Regions from separate parts of the Pedococcus badiiscoriae genome, predicted to be linked through region 4. Evidence: predicted binding sites of a transcription regulator. Region 4 holds the regulator's gene; each other region holds the start of a gene.

Region 1 (5,062 bases), 2.7 Mb from region 4:
ATCCGGGTCGGCTCCGGCGGGGTGATGCTGCCCAACCACGCGCCGTTGGTCGTGGCGGAGCAGTTCGCGCTGCTGGAGGCCGCCCACCCCGGGCGGATCGACCTCGGCATCGGTCGTGCACCGGGCACGGACCCGGTGACCAGCTACGCGCTGCGCCACGGCGCCGGGGGCGTCGAGGCCGATGCGGTGGCGCGCTTCCCGCAGTACGTCGACGACGTCATCTCGCTGATGTCGACCGAGGGCGTCGGCATCCGGGTGGGCGGGGACGTGCACCCTTTGAACGCCACGCCCCGGGCCGAGTCCGTGCCCGAGGTCTGGCTGCTCGGCTCGTCGGACTACTCGGCGCGTCTGGCGGCCGAGCGCGGACTGCCGTACGTCTTCGCCCACCACTTCTCGGGGCGGGGCACGGCGGCCGCGCTCGAGCTCTACCGCTCGGGCTACACGCCGACCGAGACCCACCCGGCCCCTCGCACGTTCCTCACGCTCAACGTCGTGGTGGCCCCCACGCAGGCAGAGGCCGACCGGCTCGTGCTGCCCAACCTGGCCTCGATGGTCGCGCTGCGCACCGGCGGACCGCTGGCGCCCCAGCTCCTCGTCGAGCAGGCCGAGGAGGCCGGGATCGCTGACGCGCACCGGGCGCTGGCCGACGAGATGCGGAGCCGGTGGGTCGTCGGCACTCCCGACTCGGTGGCCGAACAGGTCGTCGCGCTGGCGTCCGAGCACGCCGTCGACGAGGTCATGGTGCACCCCGTCGCGGGCGCGCTGGCGGGCACCCCGGCCGACCGCGCCCCGGCCCGGGAGGCCACCCTGGCGCTGCTGGCAGAAGCGTTCGGGCAGCAGGAGGCCTAGCGCTGGGTGGGTAGTCGTGTGGGTAGTCGTGTGGGTAGTCGCGTGGGTAGTCGCGTGGGTGGTGGGTGAAGAGCGCGCGGCGGGTAGTGGGTCGGGCATCACCGGTGCCGCCTACTACTGTGGCGGCGTGCAGATCTCGCCGAGCATCCTGTCCGCGGACTTCGCCAACCTCGAGTCCGAGCTCCAGCGCATCGCCAACGCCGACTGGGCCCACGTGGACGTCATGGACGGGCACTTCGTGCCCAACCTCACGCTGGGCCTGCCGGTCGTCGAGGCCCTGGCCCGGGTCAGCCCCATCCCGCTCGACTGCCACCTCATGATCGAGGACCCCGACCGCTGGGCGCCCCAGTATGCCGAGGCCGGTGGCTCGTCGGTGACGTTCCACATCGAGGCCGCGCACGACCCCCGGGCCCTGGCCCGGAACCTGCGTGGGCTCGGAGCCCGGGCCGGGATGGCGATCAAGCCGGGCACGGCGTTCGCTCCCTACGAAGACCTCCTGCCGGACCTCGACATGGTCCTGGTGATGACTGTCGAGCCCGGGTTCGGCGGCCAGTCGTTCATGGCCGACCAGATGCCGAAGGTCGCCCAGGTCCGCGAGGCGGTCCGCCGCCACGGTGGCGAGATCTGGGTGCAGGTGGACGGGGGAGTGTCGGCCAAGACCATCGAGGAGTGCGCCGCGGCCGGAGCCGACGTGTTCGTGGCCGGCTCGGCGGTCTACGGCGCCCAGGACGCCGCCGCCGCGGTGGAGGAGCTGCGCACCCTGGCGACCGCCCACGCCTGCTGATCCAGCCGTGTCAGCCTGTCTCGTCCCAGCGGCGGTAGGCGTCGAAGGGGTCGCGCTCGACCACGGCAGGTTCCGCCATCGCGCGTCCTGGCCCATCCGCTGAGTCGCCAACGCGCGGCGGGAAGGTCGTCAACACGCGGTCTGGCGGAACCTCGATGTCAATCCAGCGAGCCGGCTCTCCCGTCGGCGGTACGTAGGTCGTCTCGAGTCCGGCGTCGATGTCCGACTCCGAGTCCGGTCGCCTCAGTTCGTCCGGGTCCGGGGGCCGCAGCCGGTGACCGTGGCGGTTGACGACAACGAGGCCGTCGGGTCGGGTCGGGTCGCCGGTGATGGTGAAGTCCCCACGGTCGAGGGCGTCGTGGTGGAACGGACAGAGACTCACCTGGTTGTCGACATCGGTGGTCCCGCCGGTGGCCCATTCCCTGAGGTGGTGGACCTCGACGAACCGGGTGACCGAACATCCCGGGAACCGGCATCCGCGGTCGCGGTCCTCGATCAGCCTGCGCGAGCGCGGTGGGAGGATCCGCATGGTCCGACCCACACTGACGGGCCGTCCCTGGGTCTCCCAGACCGGCTGAAGCACACCGTCGGCGAGGAAACGCGCCAGCAGTCGCTGCGGGATGGCGCCCCCGTTGTTGACCCACGCCCCTGCGGTGTCGAGGTGGAGGTAGACCCGGTAGTGGCTGGCACTGCTCGTCGATGCCACGCCGGCCAGGGACCGCTGAGCCATCTCCGCGAGGGCGTCCGCATAGGTCGGGTGCAGGCGCTCCTGCCCACCCACGGCCGATGCGCCCGGTTGGGCGTCCGACACGGTCCTGTCCGCCGCCCGCCGGTCATCGCCCCGTTGGCGGAGGAACAGGGCGTCCTTCGCCTCCTTGACGGCCTGCTCGACGAGGGCGCCGATGGTCGCCGGTGCGCTGTAGCGGAGCTGGAACCGGCCGTCGCGGTCGTAGCTCATGGTGAGCTCCGGGACTGCACACGCTCGCCGCTCTGACTCGCTCCCGGGCGGTGTCGCCGGCCGGGTCTCTGGCGTGATCCCTACGGCCTCCGACTCGGCTGGGTCAGCGAGAGGTTCGGCCGCGGCATCGTGGGCACCGGCATCGAGGGCACCGGCATCGAGGGCACCGGCATCGTGGAAGGCGTGCCGACTCACGACGCGGCGCAGCTGGGGCACCGTGGCATGGCGGGCGAGATGGGTCATCGAGGCCTGGTAGCTCGCGGGCACGTGGTGGGCCACGACGGCAGCCGCATCGAGCGAGAGCTCGCCGGCGCTCACCGCAGCGGCCGTCTCAGGCAGCTCGGCGCGACGTCGCGCGACGACGACCACGTCGCGCGCGTGGGCGGGCGACAGGCCGGCCCGCACCGTGAAGTAGTGCTCCGGTGAACGGAACCCTCCGTCTCCCCAGAGCCCGCCCTCGATCAGCTCCACGGCGACGTCGACCAGCTCGGCGTGCGCCCTGTTGAGCCGGCCGGCAGCCGTCGCCGTGCGGGCCCACAAGGCCCGCTGGGCCTCGGCCCGCTGGGCGGCAAGGGGACTCGATGACATGTACCAATCGTACAGGTGTTCGAACACGGTTGGAAGATTTCTCCACAGCCGGTTCGACGGCAGCACAACCAAACTCGCGTCGTTGACGATTTTGCCCGTGAGGACCGTCACGCGGACGGACGCGGCGCTCCCGCTGGCACTGCGGCATACTGGACCGTGACGTGCTCCGGGGTCGGTGTAATTCCGAACCGGCGGTGACAGTCCGCGACCCGACCGCAGCCAGCGGCCGGTTGACTGGGTGGAACTCCCAGACCGACGGTGAAAGTCCGGATGGTAGGCAGCACGCGACAGCGGGACCAGTGGGTTCGCAGTGCGGCAGTTGCCGACCCTGCGCCCACCCTCGCCAGCAGGCCCGCCTGCATTCCCCGGAGCTCAACCGACACGGTTTCGAGCAAGGGCAGGACAGTGGCAGTGCAGTCGACGATCGACACGGCGATGATGCGTCGTGCCCTCGCGCTGGCCGCCCACGGTCCCCGGGCCAACCCGAACCCGCGCGTGGGGTGCGTCCTGGTGGACGCCTCGGGCGAGGTCGTGGCGGCCGGTTGGCACCGGGGCGCGGGGACACCGCACGCGGAGGCCGACGCACTGAGTGCCGCTGGCGAGCGGGCTGCCGGGTGCACGGCCTACGTCACCCTCGAGCCGTGCAACCACAGTGGCCGCACCCAGCCCTGTGCGATGGCCCTGTATGCCGCGGGCGTGGCTCGCGTGGTCTACGCGCAGACCGATCCCAACCCGGCAGCGGCCGGTGGCGCACGGTGGCTTCGCCGCAGGGGCGTCAGGGTGGACGGCGGCATCCTGGCGACGGAGGCCCAGGCCCTGAACCCCACCTGGACGCACCTCGTCACCACAGGGCGGCCGTGGGTGACCTGGAAGCTCGCGACCACCCTCGACGGTCGCAGCGCGGCCGCCGACGGGTCGAGCCAGTGGATCACCGGCGAGGCGGCCCGGGCCGATGTCCACGAGCAGCGTTCCCGGTGCGGTGCGATCCTCGTGGGGACCGGCACGGCGCTCGTGGACGACCCGCAGCTCACCGCCCGGCGCCCCGACGGCACGCTGTACCCCGAGCAGCCGCTGCGCGTGGTGATGGGTGAGCGCGACCTGCCGGCCGGCGCCCGCGTCCTCGACGACGCGGCGCCCACCTGGCAGCTGCGGACCCGCGACCCCAAGGACGTCCTGACGGCGCTCGCCGAGGCCGAGGTGCACCACCTCTGGCTCGAAGGAGGCCCCACCGTCGCGGCGGCCTTCATGGCCGCCGACCTCGTCGACGAGCTGGTGGCCTACGTCGCACCCGTCCTGCTCGGGCGCGGGCGCCCCTCCGTCAGCGATCTGGGAATCACCTCGATCGACCACGCGCTGCGCCTGCAGCCGACCGACATCACGCTGATCGGCACCGACGTGCGGATCACGGCCTCACTGAAGGGAGCTCGCTGATGTTCACGGGCATCGTCGAAGAGCTCGGCCACGTCGTCGAGCTCGAACGCGGCGCGGACTCGGCCCGGCTCACCGTCGCGGGACCACTCGTGACGTCCGACGCCGTCCACGGCGCCTCGATCGCCGTCAACGGCGTCTGCCTGACGGTGGTGGAGCACGACGACTCCGGGCAGTTCACCGTCGACGTCATGGCCGAGACCCTCGACCGCAGCAGCCTCGGTGCGCTGCGTGCCGGTGACCGCGTCAACCTCGAGCGCGCGATGGCCGCCACGAGCAGGTTCGGCGGCCACATCGTCCAGGGTCACGTGGACGGCACCACCACGATCCTCGCCCGGACACCGGGGGAGCGCTGGGAGGTCGTGCAGCTCGGCCTGCCGAACGCACTGGCCCGGTACGTCGTCGAAAAGGGGTCGATCACGGTCGACGGGGTGAGCCTCACGGTCTCCTCCGTC
Region 2 (5,062 bases), 250 kb from region 4:
GACCTCGCGGGCGATGCCATGCATCGTGTCGGTCGTCGCCAGGTGGGCTGCGTCGGTGACGCGGTCGAGGTGCCGGGTGTCGAGGGCGACCAGCCGTCGCGCGGCGTCGAGCACGTCGACCACAGCCGACTCCCCCGGGTCGACGTGGCGCACCGCCGCGGTGAGCACTGCGGGAACCCCCTGCTCGTCGGCAAGTCCCAGCAGCCGCCGGGCATGGCTGCGCGATGCCGGGGTGCCCTCGGGTCCCCCGTGACAGACCACCTCGATGACGACGGCGTCCGGTGGCAGACGACGTCTCCAGGCGGCCAGCAGTTCTCGGGCCCGGTCGATGCGCTTGGCCAGCAGCGCCCGTCCCACGTCGGAGTCCGGGCCGAGCAGCACCACGAGCGGACTGGGCTCCCCGCTCACCGCAGGACCGCCACAGGCCGCTGCGATCACGGCTGCGGAGCTCACGGGCACTCCCCGCTCACCACGCAGGTGGGTCTGGGTGACCAACCGACACAGTGCCGCCCACCCCACCCCGGCGGGCAGCCCGGCCGCACGCCCCCGCGCGAGCACCGTGACCCGCGGGTGGCGGGCATCGCGCTCGGCGCCGCCCCGGACCGGCGTCCGAGGCGCCACCCCCGTACCCGTCGCCCCTGGACCCGTCACCCCTGGACCCCCATCTGGGCCCACCCCGAGGTCGACCCCCAGGACGGGCGCGATGCCGGCCGCGGTGGCTGCCTGGACGAAGCGGATCGCGCCGTAGAGACCATCGCGGTCGGTGAGCGCGAGAATCGGCTGACGATGCTGGGCGGCGCGCTCGACCAGCGCCTGGGGCGTGGAGGTGCCGTAGCGCATCGAGAACCCCGACGCGACGTGCAGGTGGGCGAACTCGGCGCTCACGGTCCCGACCCCGTGCCCACCGTGCTGGTCACCAGCGTGGGCACCAGCAGGTGGTCGTGGGTCGACCTGGGCACGGGCAGGCCCAGGGTCCGGCAGACGAGGTCGAGAAAGAGCTCGGACTGGCGCAGCAGGTCGTCGGCCTCGCGCGCGCTGTGGTCGTGGTGGCGGCGAGCCCCCACGACGTCGAAGAACCCGGCCCACTCGGAGAGCTCCGGCGCGACGGTGGGCAGCAGCTCCCAGAGGCTGCGTGGACCCGACTGACCGGTGGACGGGTGGGCGGAGGTGCTCCGGGTGGCGACCACGGCGGCAGCGGCGCGCAGGGCCCCGAGCTGGGCCTGGTCATAGCGTCGGGCGATCTCCTCGCTCTGGCAGGCCTCGAGCAGCGAGTGCCGTGCCCGGTCGAGCAGGTCGAGCGTGGCAGCGGCTCCGGTCGGTGCCCCCAGGGCACTGCGGGCGCCCATCAGTCCGCCACCCTCAGCAGCCGCCACTGACTGCTGACGCTCGCAGGGTCGGCGCACAGGTCGTAGACCCCGGTCCCGGCGAGTCGGCCGGCGCTCGCCTCGACCCGCCAGACCTGCCGCTCCCGTGCGTCGGTGAGCACGTCGCTGCCCTCCCGTCCACGGGCATCGCGCCACCACGGCCGCCGCTCCTGCCACCGGTCGAGCACGGCCCGGACGACATAGAGCCGGCCACGCCAGACGAAGGCGTCCGGCCCGCGCCCCGCCACCTCTCCCAGGCCCGGGGTCACGTCCTCGCGAGCGCCCTCCCGGACCTCGATGGGCTCTTCGTAGCGGCGGACCACAGGTGCTCCTTCGATGGTGGTGGGTGATGGTTGGGGTGATGGTGTGGGGTGATGGTGGGGTCGCTGGGATGCGCTCTGGCCCTGTGAGGGACGGGGTCGAGGCGCCTGCTCACAGGGCCAGAGCCGCAGTGGTCCGCGGGGCGACCGTCTGCCACGGTGTGGGACCGTGACCGGTGGACCGGCCGTCGTCGGAACCATCAATTCGAACAGGTGTTCGAACAAGAACCACCGTACACCCCGCCACGGACAGGCCGTCAACCCCGTGGGACGACTGGTGACAGGCATGATCCGACGGCCCTAGGCTTTCGGCCATGACAGCGTCCGACGCGTCGACGTCGGCCCCCGACCTGACCGGGCACCCTGCCGTCCGCAGGGTGCTCGAGACCCTCGCCGTGCACCACGTCGTCCCGGAGGTGGTGACCCTCCCCGACGCCGCGCGCACGGCGGCCGCCGCGGCTGCCGCGCTGGGCATCACTCCCGCCGAGATCGCCAACTCACTCGTCTTCAGGGCGCACGCCCCGGACGGCACGGTCAGCCCGATGCTCATCCTCACGTCGGGCGCGCACAAGGTCGACCTGGTCAAGGTCGCCGACCTCGTCGACGACGTCGACCACCTCGACCGGGCCGACGCCGACTTCGTCCTCGAAGCGACCGGGTTCACCATCGGGGGCGTGGCGCCGGTCGGCCACCGCACCCAGGTCCCCACCCTCGTCGACGTCTCGCTCAGCCGCTACCGCCACGTCTGGGCGGCCGCCGGCCACAGCCACACCGTCTTCCGCACGACCTACGAAGAGCTGCTCCGCGTCACCGGAGGGCACGCGATCGAGGTCGCCTGAGATCCCCAACGATCCCGGACCTCCCCAACCGCGCAGGGCGAGTCGGCACAATGGGCCCATGACCACACCGAAGCCCGTCGAGTGCTGGCTCACCGACATGGACGGCGTCCTCGTCCACGAGGAGAACGCGATCCCGGGGGCGGCCGACTTCATCGCGGCACTGCAGGACACCGGACGACGGTTCCTCGTGCTGACCAACAACTCGATCTTCACCCCGCGCGACCTGCGTGCGCGGCTGCTCGCGAGTGGTCTGGACGTGCCCGAGGAGGCGATCTGGACCTCGGCCCTGGCGACAGCGCAGTTCCTCGCCGACCAGCGGCCCGGAGGCAGTGCGTTCGTCGTCGGCGAGGCCGGCCTGACGACGGCGCTGCACGAGGTGGGCTACACGCTGACCGAGCGCGACCCGGACTACGTCGTGCTCGGCGAGACCCGCACCTACTCGTTCGAGGCGATCACCAAGGCGATCCGGCTCATCGAGGGCGGCGCGCGCTTCATCGCGACCAACCCCGACGTCAGCGGTCCGAGCCAGCAGGGCACGCTGCCCGCCACCGGGTCCGTCGCCGCCCTGATCAGCACGGCCACGGGCCACCAGCCCTACTTCGTCGGCAAGCCCAACCCGCTGATGATGCGCAGCGCCCTCAACCGGATCGACGCGCACTCGGAGTCGACCGTGATGATCGGCGACCGGATGGACACCGACGTGATCAGCGGGCTCGAGGCAGGGCTGCGGACCGTCCTCGTCCTCACCGGCTCGACCCGCCGCGACCAGGTGCACCGCTTTCCCTACCAGCCGACGCGCGTCGTCGACTCCATCGCCGATGTCGTGCCCCTGGTGGGCGAGCTGCGTCCACTGACAGGCCCGTCGAGCGACTGACCGAGCGACTGACACGGCGAGGTATGCCGTGCGGCCGGGTCAGCGGCGCGTGGTGCCGAGCACCCCATCCAGCAGACCGGGGAACGTCGCGTCGAGCTCGTCGCGCCGCAGCGACACCAGCCGCTCCCGTCCGCGGGGCTCGTTGCGGATGATGCCCGCCTCGCGCAGCACCTTCATCAGGTGCGACTTGGTCGACTTGGGCAGCGCCGGGTTCGTCGCGCCGCACTGGGCCATCTCGAGTGGCCCGTCGGCGAGGTCGCGGACGATCTGGAGTCGGGCAGGGTCGCTGAGTGCGAACAGCACATCGGTGAGCTCGACGTCCGCCATGGCGGGATGCGGAAGCTCTTGGTTCGCGGGCATGGTTCGATAATACTCGGACCAATTTGGCGGGAACGGGAATGCCGGCACAGGACTGACGGTTCGATAAATATCGAACCGATGTTCTCGTCCGAGAGGCCCGTCATGAGTGCGACCAGCAGCATCCCGACCGGAACGACCCGCTCGACCACGCCCAGCTCGACCACGCCCAGCTCGAGCAGGCTCCCCCGCCGCCCGGCCTTCGTGCTGGCGCTCACGTCAGTCGTGGCCATGATGGTCGGCGCGAGCGCGCCGTCACCGTTCTACCCGGTGCTCAAGGCGCAGATCGGCTTCTCGGCGGGGATGATGACCACGATCTTCGGCGTCTACGCGCTCACGCTCCTGGTGACCCTCCTCGTCACCGGCTCGCTGTCCGACCACATCGGCCGCCGACCTGTCCTGGCAGTCGGGTTCGTGGTCCTTGCGGTGAGCATGGTCGGGTTCTGGCACGCCCACGGCGTCGGCACCCTGCTCGTCTCCAGGGCGGTCCAGGGTGTCGCCGCGGGGCTGCTCATGTCGACGATGTCGGCCGCCGTCGTGGACCTCGAGCCCCGCACCCGTCCCGGCCTGGCGGCGACGCTCAACAGCGTCACTCCCCTGTTCGGCCTCGCGGCGGGCGCGCTCGCTGCGGGCGCCGTCCTCGACTCCAGCCGGCAGGCCCTCCCCATCGTGTTCGGCACGCTCACGGCGGCCTACCTCGCGCTGGCCGCCGGTGTCCTCGCCCTTCCCGAGACCTCGCCGCGGCACGACGGCTGGCTGCGCTCGCTGCGGCCACAGATCGGCATACCTGCGGCGGCACGGCCCGCCTTCCGGCGCAGCGCGCCCGCTCTCTTCGCGGGCTGGGCCACCGGCGGCCTCTACCTGTCCCTCGGTGCGCCCGTCGTCGGCCAGCTGCTCGGCGGTCGCAGCCACGTCGAGCAGGGTGCCGTGGTCACGGTGCTGACCGGGGTCGGCGCGCTGAGCTCCTGGCTCGGGCGGCGCCGCACGCCACGCCAGATCACGCTCTACGGGACGACCATGCTGGCCGTCGGCACCGCGTTGACGCTGGTCGCGCTGCACACCGGATCGCTCGTCGGCTTCCTGCTGGCCGCCGTGGTCGCGGGGTCCGGGTTCGGCACGTCCTTCCAGGGGATCATGCGCTCGATCACCCCCACGGTCGGGGCGGACCAGCGCGGCGAGCTGTTCTCCAGCGTGTTCGTCGTCAGCTACCTCGCGTTCGGACTCCCCGCAGTGGCCGCCGGGTTCGCGGCCCCGCGCTACGGCCTCGAGGCGACGGCCACCGTCTACGGCCTGGCGGTCGTCGTGCTG
Region 3 (5,062 bases), 2.5 Mb from region 4:
AGCTCGGCGTCTTCTTCGACACGATCGTGGTCTGCACGGTGACCGGGTCGACGCACGCGGGGATGATCGCCGGCTTCGCGGCCCTGGAGGATGCGGGCGGTCGTCCACGACGGGTGCTCGGCATCGACGCCTCGGCCACCATCGACAAGACCCGCGACCAGGTGCGCCGGATCGCCCAGCACACCGCCGACCTCATCGGCCTCGGACGCCCGCTGAGGGACGACGAGGTGACCGTGCTCGAGGGCTGGGCCGGCGACCTGTACGGCATCCCGGTCGAGTCGACCGTCGAGGCGATCCGCCTGAGCGGGCGCCTGGAGGGCATGATCATCGACCCCGTCTACGAGGGGAAGTCGATGGCCGGGCTCGTCGACCTCGTGACCACGGGTGAGATCGCGGCGGACTCGACAGTGCTCTACGCGCACCTGGGCGGCCAGCCCGCGCTCAACGCCTACTCGGGGATCTTCGACTGACCCTCGAAGGTCCAGCCGCGCTCGGCGAGGGCCTCTCGCAGGAAGCGAAGGGCGATCGGCCCCACGCCGTGCATCGCCGCCAGCTCCTGCTCGCCCCGGTCCCGCACCTGCTCCAGGGTCCAGATCCCTTCGGCCCGCAGGGCTCGAGTGGCCGGGGCGCCAATGCGCGGAAGGGGCGTGCCCTCCGGTGCCGCGGGTCGACCGAGCCGGGGTGCCCCAGACTCGGCATCCACCACGGCTGCTCCTCGGGGCGACAGCCGGTAGCCGATGTCGAGCGACTCCGTCAGTCCCAGCTCCTTGAGCTTGCGGACGTCGCGCTTGAAGCTCAGGGTGTCCCGTCCCAGCTCCGCGGCCAGCTCCGGGGCGCGGACCGTGGGGAGCCGGTCGATGATCGCCAGCGTGGCCCGGGTCCAGGGCCCGATGGCGGAGGCGCGGTCGAGCCGGTCGAGGCGCTCACGGATCGTGGACACCCCATCCGCGTCCGGGACCGTGCTGCGCAGCTGCTCGCGCGGGTCGGCTCCGGCATGGCGCAGGCCGACGCGCCACACCGGGCGGTCCGCCTTGGCCTCGAGCATCCGCCGCAGCTCGACCAGGGAGCTCGCGCCGGCGCGCCTGGCCTCCTCGGCGGTGATGCGCGACGGTGCGACCTTGTCGACGGAGGTCACGTCGAGCAGCCCCACCCGGGTGCGCAGCCTGGTCCCGACCACCACTCGCGGCCGGTCCCATCGGCGGAACGCCAGGTCGACCTCGCCCGCCTTGATGGCCGCGAGCGTGTCCGGTCGGATCATCATGACGGCAACCTACCGGCCACTCAGCCTGGGCGGCGTCCGGATGGTGGGCGACGTGGCTCGGACGTTGGACGTATGCCGGCCGCGCGGCATACCCTCGACTCGTGCGTTCTCTGCGCCTCCTCCTTCGCCGCCGCGGCGGGGCCTGACCGATCAGCCGCCCCTCGTCGCGGAGTAGCGTTGCCCCGGCTGACCTCAGCAGCAACGAATCGTTAGGCGAGAGAACATGATCCACCCGCAACAGCCGTCGGGTATGCCGGTCGCGAAGTACGTTCCGTTCAAGGACCAGATCCCGTTCGAGCTTCCGGACCGCACCTGGCCCGGGCGCGTCATCGAGCGCGCTCCGCGGTGGTGCGCGGTCGACCTTCGCGACGGCAACCAGGCCCTCATCGACCCGATGAGCCCGGACCGCAAGAAGCGGATGTTCGAGCTGCTGGTGCGGATGGGCTACAAGGAGATCGAGGTCGGCTTCCCGTCGGCGAGCCAGACCGACTTCGACTTCGTGCGGATGCTCATCGAGGACGACATGATCCCCGACGACGTCACGATCCAGGTGCTGACCCAGTGCCGTGACCACCTCATCGAGCGCAGCTTCGACGCGATTCGCGGGGCGAAGCAGGCCATCGTGCACTTCTACAACTCGACCTCGGTGCTCCAGCGGCGGGTCGTGTTCGGGCTCGACCAGGACGGCATCGTCGACATCGCGCTGCAGGCCGCGCGGCTGTGTCGCAAGCTCGAGGAGACCGTCCCCGACACGGTCGTCTACTACGAGTACAGCCCCGAGTCCTACACCGGCACCGAGCTCGAGTTCGCGGTGCGCATCTGCAACGAGGTGGCCGACGTCATCGACCCGACGCCGGACCACAAGATGATCATCAACCTGCCCGCGACCGTCGAGATGGCCACGCCCAACGTGTATGCCGACTCGATCGAGTGGATGATCCGGCACCTCGAGCGGCGCGAGTCGATCGTCGTCAGCCTGCACCCGCACAACGACCGCGGTACCGGGGTGGCCGCGGCCGAGCTCGGCTATCTCGCCGGCGCGGACCGCATCGAGGGCTGCCTCTTCGGCAACGGCGAGCGCACCGGCAACGTCGACCTCGTCACCCTCGGCATGAACCTCTTCAGCCAGGGCATCGACCCGCAGATCGACTTCTCGAACCTCGACGAGATCCGCCGGACCGTCGAGCACTGCAACCAGCTGCCGGTAGGCGAGCGCCACCCGTGGGGCGGGGACCTGGTGTTCACCGCCTTCTCCGGCTCGCACCAGGACGCCATCAAGAAGGGCTTCGAGGACATGGAGCGCCAGGTGGCCTCCAGCGGCAAGTCGATCAACGAGCTGGTCTGGGGCGTGCCCTACCTGCCGATCGACCCTCACGACGTCGGGCGGTCGTACGAGGCCGTGGTCCGGGTCAACAGCCAGTCGGGCAAGGGCGGCGTCGCCTACCTGCTCAAGACCGAGCAGCAGCTCGACCTGCCCCGCCGGCTGCAGATCGAGTTCAGCGGCGTGGTCCAGGCCAAGACCGACAGCGAGGGCGGGGAGGTCAGCGCGGCACAGCTGTGGGAGATCTTCCAGGACGAGTACCTGCCCGCGGTCGACGGAGCGGTCAACACGTGGGGCCGGTTCACCCCGGTCAGCCACTCGCTCATCAGCGAGCAGGACGGCATCGACAAGATCAGCGCCACGATGCTCGACCGCGGGGTCGAGGTGGTCGTCGAAGGCACCGGGAACGGACCGATCGCCGCGTTCATCGACGCGCTGTCCACCCTGGGCGTCGACGTGCGGGTGCTGGACTACGCCGAGCACGCGCTGTCCGCCGGTGGCGACGCCAAGGCGGCTGCCTACGTCGAGTGCGCCGTCGGCGAGCGGGTCCTGTGGGGCGTCGGCCTGCACAGCTCGATCGTCAAGGCGTCCCTCACCGCGGTGCTGTCCGCCGTCAACCGAGCGGAGCGCGCCGGGGCGGCCTGACCGGGGCCGCCCGACCGGCGCCGCCTGCTCCTCGGTCAGCGGATGCCGCGGGGGCGGAACTGGATGGAGATGCGCGGCCCGACGGCCTTGGTGGTCTTGGGGATCGCGTGCTCCCAGGTGCGCTGGCAGGAGCCACCCATGACCACGAGATCGCCATGGCCCAGGGAGAAGCCGATCGAGTGCCCGCCTCCTCGGGGACGTAGCGACAGCGTACGGGCCGACCCGATCGACAGGATGCCGACCATCGTGTCGAGGTCCTTGGCCCGCCCGACCCGGTCACCGTGCCACGCGACCGAGTCCCTGCCGTCCCGGTAGAGGCACATGCCTGCCGTCACGAACGGCTCGCCGAGCTGCGCGGCATACCACCGGCTCAGCTCCTCGCGAGCCTGGGTGAGGACCGGGTGGGGGAGGGGCTCGTCCTCGTCGTAGAACTTCAAGAGCCGCGGAACGTCGACCATGCGCTCGTACATCTCGCGCCGTTCGGCGTACCAGGGGACCTCGTGGTGAAGCGCCTCGAACAGCACGTCGGCGCCGGCCAGCCAGCCCGGGCGATAGTCGACCCACGCGCCGCGGCTGAGCTGGGTGCGGTGCAGCCCGTCGCCCAGGGGGTGCAGGTGGATGTCGTCACCGGTGTCGAGCAACGATGCCTGGAACGCTGACGGTCCCTGGAGTGCCGTGGACATGCCAGCAGCATATCTCATCTTCGAACACCTGTTCTAGTCTTGGGCGCTCGCAGGGGACTGGCCGCAGCGGCATACCGGGAAACGCGGCTGGGGGAGAGACAATGGGGGCATGCCCCTGTACCGCGACGAAGGCATCGTCCTACGCACCCAGAAGCTGGGCGAGGCCGACCGCATCGTCACCCTGCTCACGCGCACGCTGGGCAAGGTCCGCGTCGTGGGCAAGGGGGTCCGGCGCACCAAGAGCCGCTTCGGGGCGCGGCTCGAACCGGCGATGATGGTCGACGTCCAGTGCTACGAGGGACGCAACCTCGACACCGTGACCCAGGCCGAGACCCTCGCCTCCTGGGGTGACGTGCTCGCCCGGGACTACACGACCTACACCGCCGCCGCCGCGATGCTCGAGACCGCGGACCGGCTCACCGAGGAGCGGGAGCCCAACCTCCAGCAGTACCTCCTGCTCCAGGGCGCGCTGCGGTCGATGGCTGAGGGGCTGCACGACCCCGGTCTGGTCCTCGACGCCTACCTGCTGCGCGCGCTGGCCGTGGCCGGCTGGGCGCCCAGCTTCCATGACTGCGCGCGGTGCGGTGCGCAGGGCCCGCACCGCGCGTTCAACCTCGCCTCGGGGGGCACCGTCTGCCCGGTATGCCGTCCGGTCGGGTCCGCGGCGCCGGCGCCGGAGACGCTCGCCCTCCTGGCCGCGCTGCTCGCCGGGGACTGGGTGGTCGCCGACGCGTCGCAGGGCAGGCACCGTCGCGAGGGGAGCACGTTGGCCAGCGCGTTCCTCCAGTGGCACCTCGAGCGCGGTGTGCGATCGTTGCGCCTCGTGGACCGACGTGACCCCGATGCCCAGCCCCGACTCGACTCCCGGGTGACCTGGTCGCCCGCTCCGCTCGGCGTGGTGGACACGGTCGAGCGGGCGCACGCCGCCCAGGCGGCCGAGGCGTGAGCACGGCATACCCCCGGCCTTTCGCGCACCCCAGCGGGGCCCAGCCGCCCGCACTGCCACCCGAGCTCGTGCCGCGGCACGTCGCGATCGTCATGGACGGCAACGGACGCTGGGCCAACCAGCGGGGGCTCGCCCGCACCAAGGGCCACGAAGCCGGCGAGGCATCCCTGCTCGACGTGACGGCCGGCGCCATCGAGGCGGGGGTG
Region 4 (5,062 bases):
GCTCGGCCGAACTCAGGCCACGAGGCCGTGGCGAGGCTCCAGGATCGCGGTCTGGTCGCGTCCGTCATCACCCAGAACGTCGACGGGCTGCACCAGCGCGCCGGCGCGACCGACGTCGAGGAGCTGCACGGGTCGCTGGCCCGCGTGGTGTGCCTGACCTGTGGGGACCGGACCTCCCGCTGGGACCTCGACGAGCGCATGCGGGAGAGCAACCCGACCTATTCGGTCACCAGTGACGAGATCCGCCCCGACGGCGACATCGCGCTGAACGACCTCGACGTCACCGCCTTCCGCACACCGCTGTGTCTCGTCTGCGGCCACGACACCCTCAAGCCCGACGTCGTCTTCTTCGGCGAGTCCGTGCCGAAACCCTTGGTGGAGAGGTGTTTTCGCCTCACCGAGCAAGCCAGCGCGCTGGTGGTGCTGGGCTCAAGCCTCAAGGTCATGAGCGGATACCGGTTCGTCCGCCGGGCTGCCGCGCTCGACATCCCCGTCGCGATCATCACCCGCGGGCCGACCCGCGGCGACGGCGAAGCCATGGCACAGGTCGACGCACCCCTCGCGCCGACTCTCGAGACCCTGCTCCGTCGCCTGGCCGCCTGACCCACGTCAGGCGGGGCTCAGGCCGGGCTCGCCGGGGCCCGACGCGGGGCTCATCGGGGGCTCACCGGGACTCAGGTGAGGCGCCGGGCCACCAGCACGACGTCGATCGCGTCACCCTGGTCGGTGGGCCGCACGTACTCCTCGCAACGCTCGATCTGCAGGTCTCCCGCCGCGGCGCGCAGCTGCTCCGGGGTGTGCAGCAGGGCAGGGTCGGAGGGGCCGCCCACGCCCTCGGTGAGGTTGCGCAGCCCGTGCCCCACGACCACGAGTGCACCGCCCGGCGCCAGCCAGGTCCGCGTGCGCGAGACCACGTCCGAGGGCAGGTGCAGGTACGACACCAGGACGAGGTCGAAGCGGGTCTGGGGAGCGGGGTGCCAGGACCGGGCATCCGCCACGACCCAGTCGACCCGGACCCCGCGGCGGGCGGCCTCCTTCTCGCCCTTGGCCAGGCCCACCGCCGAGAAGTCGACGGCCGTCACCCGCCAGCCCAGCTCCGCCAGCCACACGGCGTGACGACCCTCGCCGGCGCCCAGGTCGAGGGCCCGGCCGGGTGCCCAGCTGCCCACGATGCGCTCCACCTCGGCGTTGGGCGTCGCGCTCCAGACGTGCTCGTGCGCGGCATACCGCTCGTCCCAGAGGGCTTGGCGGTCCGTGGGCGTACCGCGGTCGGGGTCAGGGAGCTTCGCCCCGCCGCTCGAGGCGTCGGTGCCATGGGTGTGCCCGGGCTCGTGGTCCATCCCCCTAGCATCGCCGACATGAGCAGCATCGGCCCGACCAGCGACGCGTCAGTCCTCGTCCGGGACGCGACCGGGGACGACCTGCCCGCGATGGCGGCCATCTACGACGAGCAGGTCCGCACCTCGGTGGCGACGTTCGACACCGAGCCCCGCGGCGCGGCATACCTCAGCGAGAAGGTCGCGGCCACCGACGAGGGCAACGTCGTCCTGGTGGCCTGTGCGGACGACGCGCTGCTCGGCTACGCGTACTCGGGCCCGTTCCGCCCGCGGCCGGCCTACGACGGCACCAAGGAGGTGTCCGTCTACCTCGCGGAGGGCGCCCGCGGCCAAGGCCTCGGCCGCACCCTGTATGCCGCGTTGCTGGCACGGCTCGACGCCGCCCCCGGGGTGCACACCCAGGTCGCGGTGATCGCCCTGCCCAACGACGCGAGCGTGGCCCTGCACCTGTCGTGTGGCTTCGAGCGGGTGGGAGTGCTGCGGGAGGTCGGACACAAGTTCGGTCGATACGTCGACACCGCCTGGTACCAACGGATGAGTCCGCACGACTAGGGCTGGCGTGTCGCCGCGTCTCTTGGCACCCTCGAAGCAGCAGCTAGTCGCACGCGGGAGGTTGGGAGATGGGCGCCAGCGGAGCGGGGCCGTTCGAGAACGACGACGCGCTCGACTTCCTCGACGAGCTCGAGGAGTCCGAGCCGGACGTCCGGCGCAAGAGGGTCGAGTCGGCGCTCGACAGCGTGGTCCGCGCGTCGGGCTACATCGAGGCGCCGGCCATGTCGCAGGCGGTGGCTGCCGCCGTGCTCGTGGCTGCCTGTGACGACCTCGAATCCGTTGTCGGAGAACGCAATGTGCCCTGGTGGGTCGACGACGAACCCATCGACGTGGACGAGGAGCTCGAGGAGCTCGCCACCCAGGCCCTGCACCGGGCTCTCCAGTCCGAGGACAACGAGCTCTGGGAGCTGTGGGCCGACGGTGATGGCGGCGAACGCTTCGCCACCAAGCTCACGCACTACCTCGACGCCCTGGGCGACTAGTCCAAGAATCTGCCCGGCGACCTGCTGCGCGACTAGCCGAGGGACTGGCTGGCCGACGTCCCGGGGGACGCTGCGGCGAGGCTCGGGGCCGGACCCAGCTGCGGACAGAGCCCCAGCGCCGCATCTATCTGGTCCGGGTCCAGGTGCGCGCAGGCCCGGCTCGCGGCGTCGATCAGGTCCGCGAGCAGCTCGATCTCGGACCCGAGCACCTGGTCGGTGAGCTCGGCATCGGGATGGTTCTGCATGTCGGGTCAACGTCCCGGCGCGCTCACCCGTCACGGGGCAGGCACCGCTTCCACCCGTCCCCGCCGTGGTTCGGACCGTTCGGCGGACTGGCCATCGGCCGAACAGGCGAGCTCAGACCCGGCGAAGCACCGCCGTGACCTTGCCGAGGATGGTGGCGTGGTCTCCGTCGATGGGGTCGAAGGCGGTGTTGTGCGGCATCAGCCACACCTTGCCGTCCTTGCGCTTGAACGTCTTGACGGTGGCCTCGTTGTCGAGCATCGCCGCGACGATGTCGCCGTTGTCGGCCGTGGGCTGCTGACGCACGACGACCCAGTCGCCGTCGCAGATGGCGGCGTCGATCATCGAGTCCCCGACGACCTGGAGCAGGAACAGCTGCCCCTCGCCGACGATCTGGCGGGGGAGCGGGAAGACGTCCTCCACGGTCTCCTCGGCCAGGATCGGGACGCCGGCGGCGATGCGACCGAGCACCGGCACGTAGGTCGCCGCAGGGCGCTGGTCGCCCGAATCCGTCTCGTCGTAGGTCGCCGTCTCGTCCTCGGCCGAGGCGCCGCCACGGTAGCCGCGCATGTCTGCGGGGGAGTCGGGGGAGACGACCTCGATGGCACGCGGCCGGTTGGGGTCGCGCCGCAGGAAGCCCTTGCGCTCGAGGGTGGACAGCTGGTGGGCCACAGAGCTGGGGGAGGTGAGCCCGACGGCCTCGCCGATCTCGCGCAGGCTCGGCGGGTAGCCGCGCCGGTCGACCGAGTTGCGGATCACCTCGAGCACCCGTCGCTGGCGGACGGTGAGTCCGTCGCCGCGATCGCGGTCGGGGAGTTCCTTGACGTTGTCGTCGCTCATGCCGCTTCCTCGTTTCCGCAGGTCAGGTGCCGTATGCCGGGTGCTCGGCGAGGCGTTGTCAGTGGCCTCTGATGTGCTTGCGGCATGAACACAGCGTATGGCCTTCGAACGTCTGTGCCAAACATGTGTTCGACGCGTGTCTTGATTGGTTCGAACATGCGTGCTAGAAATCAGCTACGCAGTTCTTCGCACATCCGTTCGAGGAACGCCGCAGAGATCGCCACGATGGAGGACCTGATGAGTGCAGCAGTCGCTTGGGACGTCGCCCCCGCACCGGTGCGGGTTCCCGTTCGCCCGACTCGGCCCCACCTGGTCTCGGTGCCCACCGGGCGCGCCGTCACGACCCCGGCCACGCCGCTGCGGTTGACCCGCGCGGCGCGTCTGGCGCTGACGCTGACCGTGGTTGTGGCGGCCGTCGCGCTGGCGCTCGCCCTGTTCTCCGGCGGCGCCTCGGCCATGGTGATCGACCACTCCACCACGGTGCAGTCAGGGCAGACGCTGTCGCAGATCGCTGTCCAGCAGCTGCCCCAGCTGCCGATGGCGGAGGCTGTCGCCCAGATCCAGATCGCCAACGACCTGACCGGCACCGACGTCCACGCCGGGCAGACGCTGCTCATCCCCAGCGCTGGCTGATCCGCCGGGGCGAGCCGCTGACCGTCGGCCCGCCGTGATGCGCGCTCGGAGTGCATCGTCGCTGGTCGGAGGCGTGCGAGTGCGCAACTGAGTGGCCGTGTCCGAGGTGCTCACGTCGCAAATGTGTGGCATGTTCGGATCGAGGTCGTTCGGACGACGTGGCGGACCAGGCGCTGGAGGTTGCGGTGGATGCAAGGCGGACGTTCCTGTCCTGGCCCGTGGTGCGTCAGGTCACCAGTGGGGACCTCCTCGGTCGCGGCCCGTCGGTGACATCGCGCCAGACTCGCGAGCTCGAGCCCCGCACCTCCACGGCCGACCGGGTCGTGCAGAGCGTGTGCCCCTACTGTGCGGTCGGCTGTGGGCAGCGCGTCTTCGTCAAGGACGCGCGGGTGGTGCAGATCGAGGGCGACCCCGACTCGCCGGTGTCCCGTGGACGGCTGTGTCCCAAGGGTTCGGCGAGCGAGCAGCTCGTCAACAGCCCCGGACGACAGCGCAAGGTGCTCTACCGTCGGCCCCGCGGCACCGAGTGGGAGAGCCTCGACCTCGAGACGGCCATGCAGATGATCACCGACCGGTTCGTGGCGAGCCGCAGGGCGGGTTGGCAGGACCGGGACGAGCATGGTCGACCCCTGCGTCGGACGATGGGGATCGCCTCCCTCGGAGGCGCGACGCTCGACAACGAGGAGAACTACCTCATCAAGAAGCTGTTCACGGCGGCGGGCGCCATCCAGATCGAGAACCAGGCTCGTATTTGACACTCCTCCACGGTCCCCAGTCTGGGGTCCTCGTTCGGACGCGGCGGCGCCACCCAATACGTGCAGGATCTGTCGAACTCTGACTGCATCGTCATCCAGGGTTCCAACATGGCCGAGTGCCACCCGGTCGCCTACCAGTGGGTGACCGAGGCAAAGCTCAAGGGTGCCAAGGTCATCCACATCGACCCGCGGTTCACCCGCACGTCCGCGACAGCCGACC

Evidence for each region. Region 4 encodes LexA, which represses DNA repair genes until DNA is damaged. Its sites were predicted from a motif close to TCGAACANNTGTTCGA; they were not measured.
Region 1: the regulator LexA is predicted to act here: its motif matches at 3,187-3,202, upstream of BJ986_RS14010 (HNH endonuclease signature motif containing protein).
Region 2: the regulator LexA is predicted to act here: its motif matches at 1,890-1,905, upstream of BJ986_RS00195 (YbaK/EbsC family protein).
Region 3: the regulator LexA is predicted to act here: its motif matches at 3,931-3,946, upstream of BJ986_RS13125 (alpha-ketoglutarate-dependent dioxygenase AlkB).

The regions. Positions count from the first base shown of each region.
Region 1 covers NZ_JACCAB010000001.1:2,969,586-2,974,647, forward strand. The annotation lists gene BJ986_RS14000 (MsnO8 family LLM class oxidoreductase) at 1-849, shown strand, start outside; gene rpe (ribulose-phosphate 3-epimerase) at 977-1,633, shown strand; gene BJ986_RS14010 (HNH endonuclease signature motif containing protein) at 1,644-3,179, opposite strand; FMN riboswitch at 3,338-3,466, shown strand; gene ribD (bifunctional diaminohydroxyphosphoribosylaminopyrimidine deaminase/5-amino-6-(5-phosphoribosylamino)uracil reductase RibD) at 3,585-4,610, shown strand; gene BJ986_RS14020 (riboflavin synthase) at 4,610-5,062, shown strand, end outside.
Region 2 covers NZ_JACCAB010000001.1:39,085-44,146, forward strand. The annotation lists gene BJ986_RS00180 (DNA polymerase III subunit alpha) at 1-885, opposite strand, end outside; gene BJ986_RS00185 (SAV_6107 family HEPN domain-containing protein) at 882-1,346, opposite strand; gene BJ986_RS16710 (DUF6504 family protein) at 1,346-1,687, opposite strand; gene BJ986_RS00195 (YbaK/EbsC family protein) at 1,999-2,523, shown strand; gene BJ986_RS00200 (HAD-IIA family hydrolase) at 2,582-3,397, shown strand; gene BJ986_RS00205 (ArsR/SmtB family transcription factor) at 3,437-3,757, opposite strand; gene BJ986_RS00210 (MFS transporter) at 3,860-5,062, shown strand, end outside.
Region 3 covers NZ_JACCAB010000001.1:2,780,931-2,785,992, forward strand. The annotation lists gene BJ986_RS13110 (1-aminocyclopropane-1-carboxylate deaminase) at 1-470, shown strand, start outside; gene BJ986_RS13115 (hypothetical protein) at 449-1,261, opposite strand; gene leuA (2-isopropylmalate synthase) at 1,485-3,227, shown strand; gene BJ986_RS13125 (alpha-ketoglutarate-dependent dioxygenase AlkB) at 3,263-3,910, opposite strand; gene recO (DNA repair protein RecO) at 4,020-4,856, shown strand; gene BJ986_RS13135 (isoprenyl transferase) at 4,853-5,062, shown strand, end outside.
Region 4 covers NZ_JACCAB010000001.1:286,391-291,452, reverse strand. The annotation lists gene BJ986_RS01370 (NAD-dependent protein deacetylase) at 1-603, shown strand, start outside; gene BJ986_RS01365 (class I SAM-dependent methyltransferase) at 675-1,340, opposite strand; gene BJ986_RS01360 (GNAT family N-acetyltransferase) at 1,359-1,889, shown strand; gene BJ986_RS01355 (DUF4259 domain-containing protein) at 1,958-2,371, shown strand; gene BJ986_RS01350 (hypothetical protein) at 2,404-2,616, opposite strand; gene lexA (transcriptional repressor LexA) at 2,729-3,454, opposite strand; gene BJ986_RS16155 (LysM peptidoglycan-binding domain-containing protein) at 3,692-4,087, shown strand; gene fdh (formate dehydrogenase) at 4,273-5,062, shown strand, end outside.